Regions from separate parts of the Nocardia sp. NPDC004068 genome, predicted to be linked through region 2. Evidence: riboswitches for the same ligand, from Rfam matches in the RefSeq annotation. Region 2 holds a riboswitch; the other holds the start of a gene.

Region 1 (7,335 bases), on a different contig from region 2:
CCAGCGCCGGTAGATCGTCGCTTCGTTGACGCCCGCGCGCTCGGCGACGTCGCGCCCGGTGAACCCGTCGCGACCGCGTTCCTCGAGCAGCGTGCGCACGGCTTCGTGCACCGCCGCACCGACGCGCGCGGTGCGGCCCCCGGGCCGGCGGCGGGGTGGCGACGTATCACTCATGATGCTCCGAGTGTAGCAAATAAAAGCGAGTGCACTTGCGTTAGCGTCCTCTCGCTGACTACCGTCTTATAGCAAGCGAACACGCGTTAAGAGCGTGGCTCGTTCTCCCGCAAAGGACCGGATCATGAAAATCCACAGCTTCGTCCTGGGCTTCCTCCCCTGGATCGTGATCATCCCGTTTCCCAGCGACAGGATGGGGTGGGGTGCGCTGCTCGGATTTCTCGTCGCGGTGATTCAACTCGGGCTGAACCGCCGTGGCGGCGCCGCGGCCGACGCGCTGATCCTCGATCTCGGCAGTGCCGCATTCCTTCTCGCTCTCAGCGTGCTCGGCTTCCTCGCCCCGCATTCCGGACCTATCGAGGCCAACGACGTTCTGTCCTTCGCGTGGCTGGCGCTGATCGCGTTCGGCAGCATGGCGGTGGGCCGGCCGTTCACCATGGGCATCGCCCGGCGACAGGTTCCGCGAAACCTCTGGGACAGGGCGGATTTCCGGCGCACCCATGGGCTGATCACCGGGATCTGGGGCCTCGCTTTCGCGGGCCTCGCCGTCGCGTTGACCATCGTCCGGGTCGCCGACCTCGGCGTCGCGGTCGGTCTGCCGGTGCGCCTGGTGGGCCTGGTGATCCCGTTCCTGCTCACCGTCCGGGAGGTGAAGGCGATCCGCGCCCGCACCGCGGCGACCGCATGACGGCTCGGACCGCACGATCGCCGCGATGCGACCGAAGACGTTGTGTCGCAGCGTGTTCGCCACAGTGGACGGTGTGTGGCGCCCGTCATCGGGGACGTTCGCCGATTTGACATCCGGCCGAGGGGGGATCAGCATTGCTGGGTCAGCACCTCGCTAGGTGAGGCTCCTGTACGAACACAGGCCACTGATCCGACGACGTCGAGAGACGCCCAGGGTTAGGACAGATCTCCCCGGATTAAGGGGTGATCCGAAGTGGCTTCCCGCAAGGGATTACGTCGTGCAGTGCCGAAGCTTTGACGAGAGGGGTGCCCGCTCGGACGGTCCGTTCGAGCCCCCCTTCGGTGTTCTGGCGTCGTATGTGGTGACGTGCGCGTCCTGGCGGCAAGGAGGTGAGGGACGACATGAACTCCGGCGATGGTCCGTATCCGAGTCCGGTTCGACAACACTCGTTCCCAGCTTGCTGCGGCACCGTGACCCCCTGACATCCCCGGCCGCGCGCCGTCGTCTGATCGCATCGGTGTGATGTGTGTCCTCGGGGTGCCTCGTCGTGCCCGGAATGCCTTGCAGCGGCTGATCTCTCGCCCACCCGTACCTCGAATCGCTGTGCAGCGAGGCGAATGAAGAAGGGAGAGAACGGCGATGGCCTTCTTCCCCGGCGGCGCGATCCGCCGCGACACCACCACCGTCCCCGCACCCACGGCCCCGACGGGCGCCGTCATGGATTCCGCGCACGTCGGCGATATCGTCGGCGCGCTCGGCTCGATCGGCCGACACGACACCGTCGAGGGCCGGACCCGCTGGCAGCGGTTCAGGATGCTGCTCGCCGTGATCGGTCCGGGCCTGATCGTCATGGTCGGCGACAACGATGCCGGGGGCGTCGCCACCTATGCCCAGGCCGGGCAGAACTACGGCATGGCACTGATCTGGACGCTCGCACTGTTGATCCCGGTGCTCTACGTCAACCAGGAAATGGTCGTGCGGCTCGGCGCGGTCGCCGGGGTCGGGCACGCCCGGCTGATTTTCGACCGGTTCGGGAAGTTCTGGGGCGCGTTCAGCGTGGGCGACCTGTTCATCGTGAACGCGCTGACCATCGTCACCGAGTTCATCGGCGTCTCGATGGCGCTCGGCTATTTCGGTCTGCCCAAGGCGATTTCGGTGCCGTTGGCGGCGGTGCTGCTGTTCGCCGTGGTGGCGGGCGGCTCGTTCCGGCGCTGGGAGCGGTTGCTGTTCGGGCTCATCGCGATCAATGTCGTCATATTCCCGCTGGCGTTCCTGGTGCGTCCGCGGGCGGCGACGATCGGACACGGTCTGATCCCGTCGTTCCCGGGTGGGCTGAACTCGACGCTGCTGTTGTTGATCGTCGCCATCGTGGGCACCACCGTCGCTCCCTGGCAGCTGTTCTTCCAGCAGTCCAACATCGTCGACAAGCGCATCACCCCACGCTGGATCCGCTTCGAACGCATCGATCTGTGGGTGGGCATCGTCGTGGTCATGGCCGGAGCCATCGCGATCATGGCCGTGGCGGCGTCCGCGCCGATCGGGAGTTTCACCGACGCCGGCGCGGTCGCGCGGGGTCTGCGGGACACCATGGGGGAGGGCGCCGGAGCCCTGTTCGCCATCCTGCTGCTCGACGCCTCGCTGATCGGTGCGAACGCGGTCGGGCTGGCCACCACCTACGCTCTCGGCGACACTCTCGGCAAGCGGCACTCGCTGCATTGGAAGATCAGCGAGGCGCCCGCCTTCTACGCCGGTTACGCGACGCTGCTGGCGCTGGCGGCGGCGGTGTCGTTCAGCCCCGACCACGTGCTGGGACTGCTGACCCAGGGTGTGCAAGCGCTCGCGGGTGTGCTGCTGCCCTCGGCCACGGTGTTCCTCGTGCTGCTCTGCAACGACAAGGCCGTGCTCGGGCCGTGGGTGAACACGGTCAGGCAGAACATCATGGCCGGTGTCATCGTGTGGTCGCTGGTGCTGCTGTCGTTGGCCCTGACCGCCGCCACCTTCTTCCCCGATCCGACCACGACGCAGGTGGAGATCGGCTTCGGTGTCGGGGTCGGCGTCGGGCTGCTGGGCGGTGCGGTGATCGCTCTCGCCAAGCAGCGCGCCGACCGCCACGCGGCCCGGACGACCGCCGCCGAACTCGGCGGCCTGGACCCCGACCAGGTCGAGGAGCTCGACGCGACCCGGCTGTCACGGGCCGAGCGCAAGGCCATCCGCGACCGGGATCGCGACACCTGGCGCACCCCGGCCCTCGACACGCTCGAGCGCCCGGTGTTCTCGCCGTTGCGCACAGCGGGGATGGTCGCCCTGCGCGGCTATCTGCTCATCGCCGTGGTCCTGGTGGGTGTGCGGATCGTCCGATCCCTCACCGGCTGACCATGATTCGCGCCGAGGCCGTCCTCGGTGTCCGGTGCGGCGAGCCCGGACGCGATCGTCGACGCGGAGCGGTACCTCATGCGGGCGGTCGATCGCCGCGTCGCGGGATCCGTCGATCGCGTTCGGGCGGGTGGATACTGGCTGGCGTGGCTTGGGTTTCTGTTCCGTTGACCGTCGGCTCGGTGGTGACCTCGTGGCGGTGGGATCTGTCGACGCTCGTGGTGACCGTTGCGCTGGGTGGTGGGTATGGGGTGGCGCGAGTGCGGGGCCGGGCCGGGGTGCCGGGGTGGCGGGTGGGTGTGTTCTCGGTGGTGGGGTTGGGGGTGTGGGTGATGGCCGGGATCGGGGTCGTGGGGGTGTATTCGGGGACCTTGTTCTGGGTGCGGGCCTTGCAGGTGGTGTTGCTGTTGTATGTGGTGCCGTTCGGGCTGGCCGCGGGGCGGCCGGTGACGGTGCTGCGCGCGGCGCTGGGGCCGGACGGGCGGGCGCGGCTGGACGGGATCGTGAACTCCGCGCCGGCGCGGGCGGCGACCTATCCCCTCGTATCGTCGGTGGCGATCCTGGCCGCGCCGTGGCTGCTGTTCCTCACCCCGTGGTACGAACTGGTGCTGCGGAACGGGCTCGTCGACGCGGCGACTCGAATCATCTTGGTGGCCATCGGGTTCGGATACTTCTACTCCCGGTTGCAGATCGACCCGGTGCCGCGGCGTTATTCGCAGGGTGTGTCGTTGCTGATCACCATCGTCGAATCGCTCGCCGACGGCATCCTGGGTCTGGTGTTGTGGTTCGGGCCCCTGTGCGCGGCGGACTATTACCTCCAGATCGGCCGCGACTGGGGACCGGACCCGCGGCTGGATCAGATCATCGGCGCCGGGGTCCTCTGGATCCTCGGTGACGTGCTGGGCTTGCCGTATCTGCTCACCCTGATGCGGTCCTGGGCCGCCGACGAACGCCGCGCGGCCCGCGACTCGGACGCCGAACTCGACGCGCCGGTCGGCAGTGATCCGCCCGGCGAGCAGCCGCTGCGGCAGGACGGATTGTGGTGGGAGAACGACCCCCAACTGCGGGCGCGGTTCCGCCGATGAGCCCGCACCGGATGAATTCGATTGCGCTGCTGGGCATTTCGGCTCTCGCGCTGGCCGCCTGCGGCACCTCGAATCCCCACGCCACCGCGCATCCCACCCCGGCACCACCGCCGCCGTCGATCCGGCTGGCCGAATGCGCGGGAATGACCGCCGCGGACGTGGGCGCGGCGGCCGGGCTCGGCGCGGTCACCGCCGTCGCGAGCAACCCCCTGACGTGCCGGTGGGAACACGACCCCGCGGACGCGGTGACATTCAAATGGTTGCGCGGCAGCCCCATCGACGCCTACCGCACCGACCCCGGCCAGAGCCCCCGCGCACCCCTCGATGTGCGCGGGCACCGCGGCTATCGCTGGCGACAGGCACACTCGTGCGAAGTCGCCGCGGAACTCGGCGCGGGCGAATTCCTCACCTGGACAATCGAATCCGACCCCGACGTGACGACCGACCCGTGCGCGGGCGCGACGGCACTGGCGGCGGCGACCTTGGACAAGAGCTGACGAGATGACTCGGAAAACCTTCCTCACTCAGGCCGCCGCGGTGATCGTCGCGCTCACCTGCGTCGCGTGCGGCTCCGGCGGCCAGACCGCGGCACCGCCCGCTCCGCCCGCCAACGGACTCGACGGCTGCGGACCACTCCCGCCCGATCGGATCGCCGCCGCGGCCGGAATACGCCAGGCCCGGCAGCTGACCGCGCCGACCGTCTGCGCCTGGACGGGGGAGTCGACCCTCGCGGACGGCGGCGCCGTCGACATCACCTACGGCTGGCTACGGAACAACTCGCTGCTGCTCGACCGCGACACCGCCGCCGCGCTCGGCTACCGCACCGAGAACACCGTCACCGCGAGTTTCGGCGGCTTCTACTGGCACGACCCGCGCGACCCCGGCGCGTGCGGTGTCTCGGCGGCCGACTCCGGAACGGTGACCTGGTGGATACGCCACCGCGATCACTCGCCCCGGCCCGATCCCTGCGCGGCGGCATGGCAATTGACCGCCGACACCGTCAAACTCGACGGCTGACCGATCTCGGCGAGATGCGGTCGGTAAGGGCCGCTCAGTCCTTGGCGGGCAACATGACCGCGACCATCGTCACGGGCTTGTCGGTGCGGTTGCTCCAGGCGTGCTTGATCCCGCGGTTGATCACCGTGTCACCGGCGCGCAGCAGGGTTTCGCCGGACTCGTAGAGCGCGTAGATCTCGCCGTCGAGGATGGTGGCGATATCGATCGTCTCGGTCGCGTGCAGCCCGACGATGCCCCCGCCCTCGGCATTGGCGTCCTCGCCGTGCAGGTTGCCGATCGATTCCGCGTAGATCGCCGGATCGATCTCGCTGTCCGGCGGGAAGGTCGCCAGCCGGACCACCAGGCCGCTAGCCGGTGGGTCGAGTTCGACCTGCGGCTTCAGGGTGTCGTCGTCCTGATACCGGGCGGGCAGGGAGTCCACGCGCCAGACGTCGTTGACCGTGAACGCGGGCAACGCCACCCGGGTAGCGGTGTGCTCGTCCGCGACGATCGTCGATTTCCCGTCGGCGTCCAGTCCGGCGATCACTCGCCGCGCGGTCTTGTTCAGATGTTCGCCACTCATGACAGTTCCTTCCCCGCGAATGCGGCTCTGTGTGTCCGGTCACAATATACTATATAGAATATGCGACCGGCTTCGCGCTCGACCGGACCCCGGTCGGGGCGACGAACCCGAACGCCGCGTAGCCGCGGCAATGGGGGCGAACGAGATCGCAAGTGGCAGAACCCGACACGACGACGTGGGGCAGGATCGGGCGAAGGACGACCACGGACGCCGGGCCGGGCGATAGCGTGTAGGGCCTGAACATGGAGAGGACACCCCATGCACGCTCGTACCTGTGGTTCCATCGTCGCAACCGCCATCCTCGGTGGCGCGCTGCTGGTGCAGGCCGCGTCGGCCTCCGCCGAGTCGCACACCGAGATGCCGACGCTGTCCGCGCAGTTCGACGGCGGCCTGTGCGCGACGACCCTCAATGCCAAGATCAATATCTTCGATGACAGCGACCAGGTCGCCCTCGGCTATCAGACCGCTGACATCGCGGGCACCGGCAGCGCCGGATGTGGATCGTCGCTGGTCGCGGTCGTCAACTGGCGCAATGTGGACAGTGGTGGGGTCGGCAGTGTGTCCCGGCGCATGTTCCACAACGAGACCAACTCGATATCCTTCGCCCCCGGCCCGGGCCGGATCGCGACCGAGCTGACCACCCTCGGCGCCCATGTCCCCGACGCGTCCCGTGCCGAGGTGGTCATGCACGGCTGATCGCTGTCCGGGCCCGTGGTCATGTCCTCCTAGAAGGTGGCGGTCTCGAAGACCACCTCGTTGTTCTTGATGTGGTAGGTCTCGGTTCCGCTCCGGCCGTTCCCGAGATCGAAGGCGAGATAGACGTATTCGCCGATCGCCTCCTTGCGGGTGAAGGTCGGGGTGGCGGCGGTGTCGAAGGCGTCGGGGTTGTCGAGCAGACTCTTCAGGAAGGTCTTCATCGCGTTCTTGCCGATGAGGGGTTCGGGGGACAGCGTCGTGATGATGACGGTGTCCTCGGAATAGTCGGCGGCGATCGTGTCGACGTCGCCCGTGGCCATTGCCGCGATGTGCCGATCCACCACTGCCATCGACGCTTCGGCGATCTTGTCCATGAGTTCTCCTCTGTCCGTCACGGCTGAATCCGCGGCCGCGATGTCATGGAGTCTGCTGGGTTCCATCGGCGACGGATGTCCAGGAATCGGACACGGCCACCCGTCGGGTACCGGTTCGACGGCTCAGTGGAGAACTGGTCTGGGTGCGCTGAGTTCTCGTAGCGCGCCGAGGAACAGTTCGTCCATTCGGGGGCTCAGCTCGGCGAGGGTGGCCGCACCCGCGTAGCCGACCGGTCCGAAGACGCGTTCGAGCGCTTCGGTGTCGGGGCCGCCGCCGAGGGACAGGCACAGGCATCCGACACCGTCGCCGCGGAGTTCTTCGAGGGCCTTGCGGGCATCGGCTTCGGCGTATCGGCCTTCGTAGCC
Region 2 (7,335 bases):
GATGACACCGGCCATGATGTTCTGCTTGACGGTGTTCGCCCATGGCCCGAGCACGGCCTTGTCGTTGCAGAGCAGCACGAGGAACACCGTGGCCGAGGGCAGCAGCACCCCCGCGAGCGCCTGGACGCCCTGGGTGAGCAGTCCCAGCACGTGGTCGGGGCTGAACGACACCGCCGCCGCCAGCGTCAGCAGCGTCGCGTAACCGGCGTAGAAGGCGGGCGCCTCGCTGATCTTCCAATGCAGCGAGTGCCGCTTGCCGAGAGTGTCGCCGAGAGCGTAGGTGGTGGCCAGCCCGACCGCGTTCGCACCGATCAGCGAGGCGTCGAGCAGCAGGATGGCGAACAGGGCTCCGGCGCCCTCCCCCATGGTGTCCCGCAGACCCCGCGCGACCGCGCCGGCGTCGGTGAAACTCCCGATCGGCGCGGACGCCGCCACGGCCATGATCGCGATGGCTCCGGCCATGACCACGACGATGCCCACCCACAGGTCGATGCGTTCGAAGCGGATCCAGCGTGGGGTGATGCGCTTGTCGACGATGTTGGACTGCTGGAAGAACAGCTGCCAGGGGGCGACGGTGGTGCCCACGATGGCGACGATCAACAACAGCAGCGTCGAGTTCAGCCCACCCGGGAACGACGGGATCAGACCGTGTCCGATCGTCGCCGCCCGCGGACGCACCAGGAACGCCAGCGGGAATATGACGATGTTGATCGCGATGAGCCCGAACAGGAACCGCTCCCAGCGCCGGAACGAGCCGCCCGCCACCACGGCGAACAGCAGCACCGCCGCCAACGGCACCGAAATCGCCTTGGGCAGACCGAAATAGCCGAGCGCCATCGAGACGCCGATGAACTCGGTGACGATGGTCAGCGCGTTCACGATGAACAGGTCGCCCACGCTGAACGCGCCCCAGAACTTCCCGAACCGGTCGAAAATCAGCCGGGCGTGCCCGACCCCGGCGACCGCGCCGAGCCGCACGACCATTTCCTGGTTGACGTAGAGCACCGGGATCAACAGTGCGAGCGTCCAGATCAGTGCCATGCCGTAGTTCTGCCCGGCCTGGGCATAGGTGGCGACGCCGCCGGCGTCGTTGTCGCCGACCATCACGATAAGGCCCGGACCGATCACGGCGAGCAGCATCCTGAACCGCTGCCCGCGGGTACGGCCCTCGACGGTGTCGTGTCGGCCGATCGAGCCGAGCGCGCCGACGATATCGCCGACGTGCGCGGAATCCATGACGGCGCCCGTCGGGGCCGTGGGTGCGGGGACGGTGGTGGTGTCGCGGCGGATCGCGCCGCCGGAGAAGAAGGCCATCGCCGTTCTCTCCCTTCTTCATTCGCCTCGCTGCACAGCGATTCGAGGTACGGGTGGGCGAGAGATCAGCCGCTGCAAGGCATTCCGGGCACGACGAGGCACCCCGAGGACACACATCACACCGATGCGATCAGACGACGGCGCGCGGATGTCAGGGGGTCACGGTGCCGCAGCAAGCTGGGAACGAGTGTTGTCGAACCGGACTCGGATACGGACCATCGCCGGAGTTCATGTCGTCCCTCACCTCCTTGCCGCCAGGACGCGCACGTCACCACATACGACGCCAGAACACCCGAGAGGGAGCCCGAACAGACCGTCCGAGCGGGCACCCCTCTCGTCAAAGCTTCGGCACTGCACGACGTAATCCCTTGCGGGAAGCCACTTCGGATCACCCCTTAATCCGGGGAGATCTGTCCTAACCCTGGGCGTCTCTCGACGTCGTCGGATCAGTGGCCTGTGTTCGTACAGGAGCCTCACCTAGCGAGGTGCTGACCCAGCAATGCTGATCCCCCCTCGGCCGGATGTCAAATCGACGAACGTCCCCGATGACGGGCGCCACACACCGTCCGCTGTGGCGAACACGCTGCGACACAACGTCTTCGGTCGCATCGCGGCGATCGTGCGGTCCGAGCCGTCATGCGGTCGCCGCGGTGCGGGCGCGGATCGCCTTCACCGCGCGGACGGTGAGCAGGAAAGGGATCACCAGGCCCGCCAGGCGCACCGGCAGACCGACCGCGACGCCGAGGTCGGCGACCCGGACGATGGTCAACGCGACGGCGAGGCCCGCGAAAGCGAGGCCCCAGATCCCGGTGATCAGCCCATGGGTGCGCCCATCCTGTCGCTGGGAAACGGGAGGAGCACGATCCAGGGGAGGAAGCTCGGGGCGCTGTACTACGACGGTCCGGGGACGTCGACCCAGGAGTTCCGGCGCCGCCGACGGCGAGCAGTGGGATCTGCAGTGGAATCACACCACTGTCGGTCTCGGCTGGCTGCCGCACTCCGGCGGGCGCTGGACGGCTTGGCCGCTCGCGGCTCGATCGAGGGACTGCGCGGTTCGATCGATAGCATCGAGAGATTCGCTGCGGGTCCCGGTCACGAAGAGGACGTTCAGGCCGTCATTCGGCTGCTCGGGTCCCCGGCGGCGCGGTATCGCCGGGGCGGGCTGGGTGTTCAACCCGGCCGCGGCGATACCGCCGTATCCGAACCGGTGAGAATCCCACCGTTGGGCGTCGGTGCCGTTCTCACCATGGGCTTCATCGCCATGGTCTTGGTGACCCGGCGGGCTGTCGGGCGGGTTCAGCCCCGGGTCCAAGGCGCCGAGGGCGCGAGCCGGGTGGGCGGATGCGGCGTGGGTGAATGCGGCGTGGGTGAATGCGGCCGTGCGGAATGTGTCTGTGTTGCCGTGGTCGCTGGTCGTTACCGTCACGGGCGCGCGCCGCGGATGCGACATGCGCCCGCGTAGATGCCGCTGATTCGCTGGGTGGCGTCCCTGTTCCCTTCTCCGATAGCGAATTTGCGGGTACGCTCGCGTGACACCGCTGTGACCCACGATTAGGGGATCGCGCCGACCCGGTGACCGTCACCACCGCACAGGGCGCGCGTCGAGGCCGGAACCAGGCACTTTCTTCGGATCCCGCTTGGCTCGCCACGCGGTCGGGGCGGAACGGGCACCTGATTTGCCCGGTGGCGACCAGGCCGGGGACGGATACACGGGGTCGGCGCGGACGCGAAGTCGATGTTTGCCCGAATTTTTCCGGCACAGGTTTTCCGAAAAGGGAATATCAGGATTTTTTTCACGCGAAACCGGTGCGGGGTGGGTTGAGATGGGGTGGAATGTGTATTCCGGCATTGTCGGAGTTGTTGGAAAGGAGAGGGGGTGAGACCGGTGATTCTCACGTTCGTTCAGCAGTTGCTCGCGGCGCTTCTCGGTCTGATCGGCCTGTGATCGCCAGCCTCGTCGACGGGTGGGTCGCCGTAGGCGGCTCACCCGTCTGGATATATCCGGAAACATATTCCTGTCCGTTGTGGCGGAATGGCGGGGCGGGCGATCGAGGCCAAAATCGGGAACCGTTGATCCGGTTCCTGCCGAGTGAATCCTGAAGAAACTGGTTGGTCCATTCGCGGGGGTGTGAGGGCGGCCACGCCTCGTCCGGAGTGAGGCGTGACCCCCCGCGACCGCGGCGTACCGGCGCTGGAGGGATCCCCAGGCGGGGCCGGGCGACGGGCGCGCACGCCCGGCCCCCAGTGATATTCGCCGCTGCGGCGACCGCGGATCGGTCCGCCCGCCATTTTTCTCCGACCTCTGTCGCTTGCCCCGTTCTGGTGCCGCATGCGGGGCGCGAGCGCCCCCGCGGGGTGAGGTGCTTCAGGTCGTGCCGTCCCCGACCCGTGAAACCGGCTGGCGGGTTTGAAGGAAATCGCGGAAGAAGCGTGGAACCGACCATTTGCCCCATTTTCGGAAGGGCGAGTGACCCGGCGGTCACAAGCCGCGCTGCTCCGCTCATCCCTCCATTTCCTCCGCGGGGGGGAATAGGGCGAAGGCGCGTTATCTGATGCTCGGCGGAAAGCGTTACGTATCGGGCTTCGTTCGGCCACGATCCCCCTTGGAGCCGGTTGCCGCGGCGGTGCGGTGCGGACGCGGACGGACGGGGTTGGCGGGGGTGGGTCGTGGTTCGGTGAGGTGGGTTTTGAGGCGGGCGAGTCCGTCGCGGATGCGGGATTTGGCCGTGGGCACGCTGATGCCGAGCGCGGCGGCGACCTGGGGGTAGGTGCGGTGGCCGAAGTAGGCGAGGGTGATCGCTTCGCGCTGCAGCGGGGTCAGGGCGGCGAGATGGCCACGCACGGTCTGGTGATCGAGGTGGCGGTCGATGGTGTCGGCGACGACGTCGAACCCGCGCGTGAGGGTGGCGGCGTGGTAGCTGGTGTCCCGGTGGGTGCGGGCGGTTTCGGCGCGGACGCGGTCGACCGCGCGCCGGTGGGCCAAGGTGATGATCCAGGCCCAGGCCGAGCCCTTGGCGGGGTCGTAGTGTCCCGCGCTACGCCACAGTTCGAGATACACCTCCTGGGTGACGTCCTCGGCGTGGCCGCGGTCGGCCACCACGCGCAGCACGAGCCCGAATACGCGGGCGCTGCTGAGATCGTAGAGACGAGCGAACGCGGCCGGGTCACGGCGAGCGCAGCCGCGCAGCGCCTCGATCAACTCCCGGCCTACCACCCCGGATTCGAGCCGCGAGGCGTGCGCGGGCGGGAAGTCGGGGCCGGGGCCGGGGTCGGTGGCTGCTGCCGCTGGATGACTGCCGCGCATGAGCGGCCACCCTAGGCCAACAGTCGGGCGCGACCGGCCACCGACACACCCTGCCCCCGCGGAGCCGGGCCGCGAACCAACTCCAGTCAACCGACAGTCAACCGACCCTCGCCACAGGCCGAACCCTCGCCGGACTCGACCCGCGAGGTATTGCGCGAGTCGCTGGGCCGCACGGGAGCGTGCGGGCGCGCCGGGGCACGGCGCGTTCTGTCCCGCGGACCGGTTGATCATAATGGCGGGTATGAGTGAGTCGAGTCCGGTGTCGGCGTGGAAGGCGTTGCGCGAGGGCAACGATCGGTTCGTGCAGGGCCGGTTGCGGCACCCGAATCAAGGTGCGGCGGATCGCGCGAAATTGGTGGCCGCGCAGGCGCCGTCGGCGATCGTGTTCGGGTGCGGCGATTCCCGGGTGGCCGCGGAGATCATCTTCGATCAGGGGCTGGGCGACCTGTTCGTCGTGCGCACCGCCGGCCACGTCCTCGACGCCAGCGTGCTCGGCTCCATCGAGTACGGGGTGGCCGTGCTCGACGTGCCGTTGATCGTGGTGCTGGGCCACGACAGCTGCGGCGCGGTCCGCGCCACCGTCGATGCGCTCGACACCGGCGCGGTGCCCGGCGGGTTCATCCGCAGCGTCGTCGAACGCGTCACCCCCTCGATCCTGCTCGGCCGCCGCGAGGGCCTGCACAGCGTGGACGAGCTCGAGGCCCGCCACGTCGCCGAGACCGCCACGGTGCTGCAGCAGCGTTCCGGCATCATCGCCGAGCGGGTCGCCGCAGGTCGGTGCGCGATCGCGGGGGTCACCTACACCCTCACCGACGGCCGCGCCGTGCTGCGCACGGTGATCGGCGACCTCGGCGAACTCGCATAACCCCACCGCGCGGATTCGCGGGGGCTGAGATCGTGGTCGTCGATCCCAACGGGCACGACGGGAGCTGATGTTCCGGCGAGCGGAACGGTCCGATCAGGCATGTGGGGTCCCGTTGAGTGAAGAGCGCGATCCGCTCCAGCTGTCAATGTGAGGTCTCACACCGACACCCGCATGTCGCGCAGCAACGGAGTCCGCCGAGCATGCGCGGTCGTCAAGCCGGGGACCTGTTCGGCGAACGTGGTTCGGGCGCAATCCGTGTTGCCGCAATAGAACTTTCGCACCCGCAAGCAGATCAACATCTCAGCCCCACCGATCCCGGCGACAGACACCGCTGGTAGCGACTATGCACTCGAACCGACCAATGAGCGCAGTACGGACAGGACGCGCCTGGTGCGGTGACCCTGGCGTCGATCCGCAGGGTCGCCCCGCGGCGGGTGACCTGCTCGACGCACAGGTCGATCAGATGCGGGAACAGAACCTTCAGATCAAGATCAGCGCACCGCCATCATGATCGACTACCGCTGACCCACTTCCAAATCACCAGGGCACCAACAACTTTGTGCCTGAGCCGGACGTGAAAGGCCATTGACACCGACACCCTCGGGGATCCGAGCGGGTTTGGGGATCCCGGCCCGGTCGCCAGGGGGCACGAACTACCTCCGCCCGGCGACTCGGCGGTGTTGATGTCCGGGGTGAGTGCCGGAAACGGCGGCCCCGGCGGTTGCCCCCGGCCCCCTCACCAGCGGCAGCCGCACCACCACCCGGTCACGGCTTGCCTGGCACGGTGGGAGCGGTGTCGGTGTTGTGCGAGGCGCCCGCGTAGACGCCGCGGAATCGGGCCGAATGCCGGAAGCATAGCGCCGGTTGCGATTCGGGGCGCCTGTTCTGGCCTGCGTATTCGCGGGCGGATTGCATGTGATGGAAGATTCTTTCGCGCGGGTGGGTCGCCTGCGGCTACCCACCCGTCGACGGGGCTGGCGATCACAGGCCGAGCAAGCCGAGAAGCGCCGCGAGCAACTGCTGAACGAACGTGAGAATCACCGGTCTCCGTGAATTTTCTCTTGAGGGAAGGAAAAGGTGTCCCGTTCAGCGAATCGACCGCATCCGCGTGCGCGTGTGTCGAATCCGCGGGGCGTGTGAGCGTGGCGGTAGCCTACGGCGACCACGGTGCCGCAGGGGCCGCGTTCGGGGCGGTCGCGGCCCCGCCTCCGGCGTGGAAGGGAAGTTCGCGGCGATGGAGCCCAGCGTGATGGTCCTGCTCGAGCGGGTGCTCGCCGAGCACGGCTCGATCGATGCGTTCTGTGCGCACCTGCGCCGGTCCGACCGGGACGACACCCCCACCGACCGCCTGCCCGTCCTGCTCACCACCGGTCACCCGGGCCTCATCGGCCTGCACCCTCGCCCCGCCAGCCCGCACGAACCGGACCCACAGCCCGCGCCCTCTCCTCCGCCCGCGCTCTCGGCGCGGCTCGGACCGCGCGGGGGGTGAACCCGACCTGGAGCCTGGGGGTCACCGAGACAGGAATAGGGGTAATCGGTGGGTTCGGCGTAGCGATGAAGCCTGTGGTGAGAACGGTACCGGCTCGCCCAACGGTGGGTTCTCGCCGGTTCGGATACGGCGGTATCGCCGCGGCCGGGTTGAACATCCAGCCCGTCGCGGCGATACCGCGCCACATGGGCCCGGCGGAAAAGGGTTCCGGAAGTCTCGCTGAGTTGCTGATCGATCAGAAGGGATTCCCGCCCCGCGAGCCCCCGAATCGCTTCGGGTGTGTCAGCGGTTCTCGGTGACCGGGAAACGCTTGCGCTCGTGCCCGGGGCGGGGCCTGGCACGGCGGGAGCGGCGGCCAGGTCG

What was found. A riboswitch is a leader RNA that binds a small molecule or an ion and turns the genes downstream of it on or off. The one in region 2 is predicted to bind magnesium.
Region 1: it holds a riboswitch for magnesium, as region 2 does, so the genes downstream of both, ACFYTQ_RS06260 (NRAMP family divalent metal transporter) here and ACFYTQ_RS35505 (NRAMP family divalent metal transporter) in region 2, are expected to answer to the same signal.

Annotation. Positions count from the first base shown of each region.
Region 1 is NZ_JBIAMW010000002.1:466,414-473,748, forward strand. It holds gene ACFYTQ_RS06250 (TetR/AcrR family transcriptional regulator) at 1-174, opposite strand, end outside; gene ACFYTQ_RS06255 (hypothetical protein) at 299-862, shown strand; M-box (ykoK) riboswitch at 1,005-1,174, shown strand; gene ACFYTQ_RS06260 (NRAMP family divalent metal transporter) at 1,502-3,235, shown strand; gene ACFYTQ_RS06265 (cytochrome c oxidase assembly protein) at 3,382-4,320, shown strand; gene ACFYTQ_RS06270 (DUF3558 family protein) at 4,332-4,817, shown strand; gene ACFYTQ_RS06275 (DUF3558 family protein) at 4,822-5,337, shown strand; gene ACFYTQ_RS06280 (cupin domain-containing protein) at 5,372-5,899, opposite strand; gene ACFYTQ_RS06285 (hypothetical protein) at 6,158-6,595, shown strand; gene ACFYTQ_RS06290 (nuclear transport factor 2 family protein) at 6,625-6,990, opposite strand; gene ACFYTQ_RS06295 (nitric oxide reductase activation protein NorD) at 7,093-7,335, opposite strand, start outside.
Region 2 is NZ_JBIAMW010000022.1:68,776-76,110, reverse strand. It holds gene ACFYTQ_RS35505 (NRAMP family divalent metal transporter) at 1-1,314, opposite strand, end outside; M-box (ykoK) riboswitch at 1,637-1,806, opposite strand; gene ACFYTQ_RS35500 (hypothetical protein) at 1,949-2,083, opposite strand; gene sigK (ECF RNA polymerase sigma factor SigK) at 3,884-4,618, opposite strand; gene ACFYTQ_RS35490 (carbonic anhydrase) at 4,860-5,483, shown strand; gene ACFYTQ_RS35485 (hypothetical protein) at 6,718-6,972, shown strand.